One region of the Shewanella sp. H8 genome, then DNA from elsewhere that is predicted to be linked to it. Evidence: predicted binding sites of a transcription regulator. Region 1 holds the regulator's gene; the other holds the start of a gene.

Region 1 (4,180 bases):
TTGGATTGTTATGCTTATGTAACGTTTAGAGCGAAAAGCTCTTAGCTTTCAGGTATTAGCCGCAAGTTGCTGGCTGATCTGAATCGGCTGCATGGTCATATAAAAACTGTTGAATATCTTTCAAGTCTTTTTCTGACAGCGCCTCAAAAACGGCAGGTTTTGCTTTATGTTTATCACGAGAGAAGAAGCGGTCCCATTGGCTCATGGTTTTAGCCATAGGGGTAAGTTCAGGGCCTTCACTATCGGCACTATGGCAAGCTTTACATTCTTTCTTGTAAAGGTGTTTGCCTTTTTTAGGGTTACCACCTTCGGCTGCCATTGCTTGGCTACCTAGTGATAATGCAATAGCGAGTGCGATACCAACTTTAACGTATGTGTTCATCATTTTATCCTCTATAGGGCTTTTTATAGGTGGTGCATTTTGTAATATGTGTTTCTTTCTTTGCTGTGAATAATGTTACCTAAAAGTGAGTAGTGTTAATTTGAAGTAGATCATATTCATGAGAAAAATCTAATTGAAAAAAAGTTAATTGAATCAAATCTAATGGACTTATTGTGATATGGATCATTTTTGTAACAATATGAAGTTTGCTAATTGGATGAAAAGTCTTGCAGTGGATTTATTAATAAGGAGGCGTTATCTGTTGTACTTGGTCTGTGAAATAAGTCTTTAGGAAGGATTTTATTGAGGGAAAGCTTAAAAACTCATAATGAGGCCATGGTTAGCTCATTATGAGTTGGTTAGTTGGTTAGTTGATTAGTTGATTAGTGCGCTAGTTGATTTAATCACTAACACAGTGGCACTAATACTACATAAGACTAGGGTCGCGATGCGGGTTTTATTTTTATCAACGTGGTTAATAAGCAATCCTGATACTAGATAACCCGCAACAATAGAAGGGAATAACATTAACGATAACCATAAATGTTTAGTCTCTACTAAACCGACTATGGCTAAAATAGCTAATGCAATCAGCGAACTCAGTACGAAGAAAGCTGATAATGCCGCTCTAAATTTACTCGGATCTTTGCCTGCAAGTAAAATAGCCATAGGTGGACCGCCAATAGCGGCGATGTTGCCAAATATGCCTGAAAATACACCAGCGATAAATAAACTCATTTTATTGATAGGTGCAGTGATGCGATAGACACTTAATATCACCGCAATAAATACAATTGCAGCAATGATCAGTCCCAATATAGCTTGCGGTGCAAACAGTAATAATCCTGCGCCTAAAAAGCCACCGGGGACCCGCCCAAGCAAGGCGTATTGTAATCCGTTAAATTGTAGGTGATTACGTTCTCTAAATAAGGTCATTGCAGAAATGGCAAACCCCATTGCAATAATGGGTACGGGCACAAGTTCGGGATCAACGATATATAATAGTGGACTGGCAACAACAGCTAACCCAAAACCAATTAAGCTTTGGGTTAATGCGCCTAAAAAAACGATAACTGATGCCAGTATCAAGGTGCTTGGATCGATAAATGACATCATAAGTTCTCTATAAAAACATACTGCTTCTTAGTGGGGCAGTTTCAAAGTTTGTGAGCGAGTCACCAATCAATGAACTATTCGAGTTCTTCCCACTCGATCCCCATATCATCCATTATCTTTTTCGCTTCACTTGGAATACTGTCAGGTTCATCTTTAGACAAATCACAGTCATAAGGTAATGGTTGACCTGTATATGCATGCAAAAATGCTTCGCATAGCAGTTCACTGTTAGTTGCATGACGCAGATTGTTGATCTGACGCCTGGTGCGCTCATCTGTTAGTATTTTTAATACTTTTAGCGGTATTGAAACTGTAATCTTTTTTACTTGTTCATTTTTTTTGCCATGTTCGGCATATGGGCTAATATATTCGCCATTCCATTCTGTCATTAACTTACCCTTAACGATAAATACGGTGCGGATTTTAAACCGTTACAAACTCTAGTCAAATTATTGCGACTATTTAATCACGATGCAAATAGATTTCTTGATGTTTAGACGTCTATGCGTCTATTTTTGTTGACGGATGAACAACTCTTCGGTAAATTTGGACGTCTAGACATCTACTTGTGTGTTTGTGACATTTTAGGAAGTAATTATGACAAAGCATAAAAGCGCCACATTGGCCGTTCGCCAAGGTATTGAAACAGACACACAACATGGTGCAATTGTACCTCCCATTTATTTATCGACTAATTATTCATTCGATGGTCATAATAATCCTCGTGAGTTTGATTATAGTCGTTCAGGTAATCCTACTCGGTGTATTTTGGGGGAGGCGCTCGCCAAACTTGAACAAGGTGCTACTGGCGTGGTGACCTGTACCGGTATGGCTGCCATTACGTTAGTCACCAGCTTACTTGGTCCTGATGATTTATTGGTTGTACCTCATGATTGTTATGGTGGTAGTTACCGTTTATTTACTAACTTGGCCCAAAAAGGTCAATTTAAGGTATTGGTTGTCGATCAAACTGACGCTGATGCGTTAAACCAAGCTATTGCCCAGAAACCTAAAATGGTGTGGTTAGAAACTCCGTCTAATCCATTACTGCGTGTAATTGATATCGAAGCTGTCAGCCGTGCTTGTCATGATGTTGGTGCGTTAGTGGCAGTCGATAACACCTTTTTGTCACCAATATTACAGCAACCCTTATTATTGGGTGCAGATATTGTGATCCACTCAACCACCAAATACATCAATGGCCATAGTGATGTTGTTGGCGGTGCTGTTGTGGCAAAAGATGCCAAGTTAGGTGAATTATTGCATTGGTGGTCAAACACCCTCGGGTTGACAGGTTCTGCGTTTGATAGTTATTTAACCCTGCGTGGATTGCGTACGCTTGCAGTGCGAATTCGCGAGCATCAGCGTAATGCGCAAAAGATTGTTGAATTACTTTGTGCCAGCGATGTGGTTACCAAGGTTTACTATCCGGGTTTAAAAGACCACCCCGGTCACGAAATTGCGGCAAAACAACAAAAAGGTTTTGGCGCTATGTTAAGTTTTGAATTGCAAGGGGGCGAAGCTGAAGTTGTGGCCTTTTTACAGGGGTTGTCTTTGTTCAGTATTGCTGAAAGTTTAGGCGGAGTGGAAAGTTTAGTCGCCGTTCCGGCCACTATGACTCATAGAGCAATGGACCCACAAGCACGGCAAGAGGCTGGTATTAAAGAGACTTTATTGAGACTATCTGTTGGTATTGAAGACGCAGAAGATCTTCTTACTGATCTTAAAGCAGGTTTAGCTGCCGTGGCAGCAATTAAATAAGCTTAATTTGAGTTAATGGTAGCTGCGGTTTGAGTGAAATAACGTAAAATAGCACAATATGCAGTTGTAGCATGATTCAAATGCAAAAAGAGTTCATTGCTCCACTATTCATTGCATAAAGTGTTCAAATGCAAAAAGAAGCAGTCGCAATAAAAGTCGTAGTTGTTTAAGGAGTCAGTAATGGCGCGAAGTCATTTACATAAGTTTGGTGGTTCTAGTTTAGCGGATGCAGATTGCTATCGCCGTGTTGCACATATTTTGCTTACCCACGGTCAAAGCGATGATCTTGTTGTAGTGTCAGCAGCCGGTAAAACCACTAACTTCTTATACAAATTGCTGAGCCTTCGTGACAGTGGTCAATTGTGGCAAGAAGAGCTACACGTATTGATTAGTTATCAGCAGACGTTAATTGAGCAATTACTGTCAAATGAACAAGCTCGTGATTTACGTGAACGTTTGTCGACCGATAGATCTCAACTAGTCAGTTTGTTGTCTTTAGAGCAACATAATGATTACCAATTAAACCATGTAGTGAGTTTTGGTGAACGTTGGTCCGCTCGCCTCATGGCTGCATTGTTACGAGAAATGGGCGTAGCAGCCAGTAATGTTGATGCCTGTTCTATTTTAGTTGCTGATGAAGGTGCTATTCCTAATATTTTAGTGGCGCAATCGCGTGAGAAAGTGCAAACCTTATTAGCTCGACATCCACAAGAACGTTTAGTGATAACGGGCTTTATTTGCGCGAATAGTCATGGTGATACTTTATTGCTTGGCCGTAATGGTTCTGATTTTAGTGCCACATTAATTGCCAGTTTAGCCGACATTGAACGGGTGACTATTTGGACCGATGTAGAAGGTGTTTTTAATGCCGACCCAAATAAAATCAATGATGCTAAATTGCTTAAAAGTATGTCGCTAGCA
Region 2 (4,180 bases), 1.0 Mb from region 1:
TTTAAAAGCTTTATCTGGTTGTTGTTGGCGAAAATAACTTAATGCCAACCATGCATGAGTGGCGTCGACAAAGTATTTTTCTTGAGTTGTATCTTGCACTTCAAGTGCTCGTAAAAAATGCTCAATACCTTCTTGGAATAAACCTTGAGCCCAGCAGCTAATACCGGTATTAAATTGATAAAAAAAGTCAAAATCAGCAAACTCTGGCGACTGCTCGACCAGTTGCTGCATTTGCACTAAATGGTCTTTATTCTCCACCCACAAGCCTAATTTAATTGATTCTCCAATCATGTTATGCAACATATTAAACATGTCTTGTTTATCTTGGGCTTGCTCCCAAAAACCATAGGCTTTCTTAAAGTATTGATAGGCTTTACGGTTTAAACCATTGTCACGATAAATAGCCGCGGTGGCATTGAATATCATCGCTTGCCGGCTCAGTCCTAATTGATGCTGTTGTGCTAACGCTAATGCTTCATTTAATCTTTTCAGACCTTCGCCAAAATCACTTGGTTTATTATAACAATACGCGCTTTGAGCTAACACTTCGGCCAAGATATCAACGTTTCCAAGCTGACGGGCTAATGTAATCGCCACTTCACGATCTGGGCAATAAACTTGGGTGTCGTTAGTTTGAAGGTAAAGTATGAATGAGCGTTCGATATAGCTTTTGACCAGTTCTTCACTAAGAGGATGTGGCGTAAGTAATTTAATGGCCTGAGTATAGCTGTCAACTGCAGCGACAAGATCACTGTTAACTTCTTGCTCTATTGCCAACAAATGCAATAACTGGCCTTGCTGTTCAATTGGCCATTGAGCGCTTTGCAGTCGCTGTTGTTGCAAAAAGTCAATACGTTGCTGTGGTGAGCTTAACGTGGCTAAATGCTGTTTGATATCCGTTAATGTTGCGCTACCAGTAATATCACTTACATTGGTGCCATTAACATTAGTGTCATTTGCATTAGCGTCACTAAAAAGGTCACTGGCCCCCAAAGAGGTTACAGGCCCACTCACTGCACACACCAATAATAACATCAACCGCGTCTTAACCATTTAACCTCGACCTTACAATAAAAACCATTAAATTTAACAATAGCTTTTATCGAAACGAAGTCAACGTTAAAGCGCTGGTAAAACTATATTCAGATTTACTTTTTACTTTCCCATGGCGTTTTCGCATTCATGTCAGACAAGTCATATGGTGTTAACTGGTAAACATAATAATTAAGCCAATTACTGACTAATAAACTGCCATGACTATGCCAGCGAACAATAGGGTCTTGATTGGGATCATCTTGACGATAATAATTTTGTGGAATGTCAGGGTTAAGTCCCTGCCCTTTATCGCGCACGTATTCTTCGTTCAAGGTATCTTTTTGATACTCAGGATGGCCCATCACAAACACATTATGGCTATCACGGCTAAGTACAATATAGGCCCCCGCCTCGTCAGATTCAGCTAATACTTCTAAATCAGGATGTTGGCGGATTTGTTCGACGTCCATTTCCGCAAAACGAGAATGTGGCGCAAAAAACTCATCATCAAAACCACGTAATAAAGGATGCGGGTCGCTTGTTCGGCGATGATTAAATACACCAGACCGTTTGTTGGCTAACAACTTACGTTGTAAATCATAAAGGTGATAAAAACCAGCATGAGCTGCCCAGCAGAGAAATAATACCGATGTCACATGTTGTTGCGACCAGTCAATGATCTCGCGAATATGGTCCCAATAAACCACATCTTTAAAATCAATTTGCCCTAACGGTGCCCCTGTAATAATCAAACCATCGTAATTGTTATGTCTGATGTCTTCAAAATCACGATAAAAGGTGTTCATGTGATCAACTGACGTATGCTTAGATTCTTTATCATGAATACGTAATAAATCGACCCCAACTTGCAATGGCGTATTCCCCAATAAACGTAATAATTGGGTTTCAGTTTCGATTTTGTTGGGCATCAAATTCAAGATGAGTACCCGCATTGGACGAATGTCCTGATTAGCCGCACGGGTTTCAGACATCACAAAGATATTTTCAGACTCTAAAATACCTGCAGCGGGCAGATTATCTGGAATTCGAACCGGCATACATCTCACCTTTTAGATTAATTAAACACAGCATCTTGATTGAGTACGAGCTAAATGGGTTAATAACCTCAACCATTATGCTTACCACATCACAGTTTCAACATTCTGTTAAATTCGTTCAACAGTCAACTTGATCACCAGTATTAACATACATTGACTAAGGTTATTTAAACCAAACACTGGCAGCACGGTATATCAGCGAGTAGTAGTACAACAATCATTTGTATAATTCATCATACACAAGGATGTCTAGAAGTCTACACGTCTTGAGTTGAATTTTTTTCTCGCTTGTTATCAACAAGCGTTATTTCTATCATGAGTCATTACTTAAGATGAGGTTAACTATGTCAATCGCGACAGCAATGATAATTGGTGCAAGTTCCCAACTAAGCCAAACCCTTGCTAAACAATTATCTGCACAGCAGGTTTCACTAGTGCTATTTGTTAATGATCCTGACTCGTTTAGCGAGTTTAGTCAAAGCTTGCCCGGTGAAGTCAGCGTGTATCCATTAGCTATTACCCAACCCGATACACTAATAGCACAACTTAATGCGGCTTGGACCAAGCATGATGGTGCCCATTTAGTGATAGTCAACACCGGCGTTAATGAATATGATTCAACTCTCCCCTGGGCCATTGATCAACATACTATTGATGTAAATGTCATGGGGTTTTCTGCTGCCAGTCAGTGTATTTTTAAATTAATGTGCGAACAGGGTTACGGCCAATTAGCCGCCATTAACTCAATTGCAGGTCAACGCGGTGGTCCAAACGTGGCTTACCATGCCTCTAAAGCTTTTGCTGCAAATTATTTGCAAGGCCTTAGCATGCATGCACAACGCTTAAAGTTACCTATAACCATTAGTGATATTCAATTGGGCTTATTTGATAAGGCGGTCCACTTAAACACTCAAATGCTTTTATCGCCCATTGATAAAGTAGCAGAACAAATTTTAACGGCACTTAAAAAAGGTAAACGCCGAGTGTATGTCACCAAACGCTGGCGTATTGTCGCGTGGATTAATCGTTTATTACCTGAATATATTTATAATACCCGCCATTGGAATCCACGAAAAAAATAGTGAATTAGCGTATCAATAAAAACAGGAACCCAAGGGTTCCTGTTTTTGAATCTGCACATGCTAATAAATACTAGAAAGAATAACCTACGCTCACCATATACACCCAAGGGTCAATATCAGTATCAACGACAACATGATCTCCACCCATATCAAAGCTCACATCAGTTGAAATTTGTGCATACCATACAGAAGCATTAACCAACCATTTTTTATCAATTTGGTAATCAAGACCTAATTGAGCAGCAATCCCCCAAGAGTTCGACAAACTTAAATTGTCTAAACCAAGGTCTTTAGCATCTTGGGTAAACTCACTATCATAGAAATTAGTAAAGTTAACCCCTAAACCAATATAAGGACGGAAAGCAGATTGTGAATTGCCAAAGTAATACTGTGCCACCAATGTTGGGGGTAATTGTTTAGTGTCTGCAATTTTACCTAATTCACCTAGTGACACATCATGGCTAAAAGGCGATGCTGCTAATAATTCAACCCCCAAATTATCAGTTAACATATAAGCAAAATTTAGCCCTAGTTGCACATCATTATCTACCCCAAATTCTGCAATGTTTGCTACTACAGGACTTGACTCATTAGGTGCCACCATAGCAACACCTGCTCGAACGATAATATCACCCGCTTGATGTGCCGCAGCACCAAAAGATAATCCAGCAGTTAATAACGTAGCAGCGGCTAAACTTAGGCTAATTTTATTATTCATTTTTAACACTCCATGGTAATGACAACTAGATGCAACTCTGTGCATCCTCAACATTTTCCGCCAACCTACCGAAGTAATCTGTTAATAACATTGACATAGATCAATGAAAACCAAATACCTCTTTAGAGGTGCAAAAGAGGTTACGGACACTTGATTTAGATCACAAAACGAGGGCATAAAGAGACAAAAGAGGTATTTAATAGTTGGGTTTTGTGAGGTTGATCAAGTGAATAATTGTTGATGACTATTCTGTTACGGATAGTTTGGGATAATGAGTTAACCACGCC

What was found. Region 1 encodes MetJ, which represses methionine synthesis genes. Its sites were predicted from a motif close to TAGACGTCTAGACGTCTA; they were not measured.
Region 2: a site for MetJ is predicted at 2,336-2,353, ahead of metA (homoserine O-succinyltransferase). Genes of this name have one in related genera too.

The regions. Positions count from the first base shown of each region.
Region 1 is NZ_CP157213.1:3,896,841-3,901,020, reverse strand. Features, by position in the region: gene ABIS04_RS17010 (cytochrome c) at 56-385, opposite strand; gene ABIS04_RS17005 (sulfite exporter TauE/SafE family protein) at 758-1,498, opposite strand; gene metJ (met regulon transcriptional regulator MetJ) at 1,573-1,887, opposite strand; gene metB (cystathionine gamma-synthase) at 2,096-3,259, shown strand; gene ABIS04_RS16990 (bifunctional aspartate kinase/homoserine dehydrogenase II) at 3,440-4,180, shown strand, end outside.
Region 2 is NZ_CP157213.1:2,858,557-2,862,736, forward strand. Features, by position in the region: gene ABIS04_RS12415 (GGDEF domain-containing protein) at 1-1,053, opposite strand, end outside; gene metA (homoserine O-succinyltransferase) at 1,149-2,093, opposite strand; gene ABIS04_RS12425 (SDR family NAD(P)-dependent oxidoreductase) at 2,438-3,175, shown strand; gene ompW (outer membrane protein OmpW) at 3,246-3,893, opposite strand; gene ABIS04_RS12435 (nucleotidyltransferase family protein) at 4,138-4,180, opposite strand, start outside.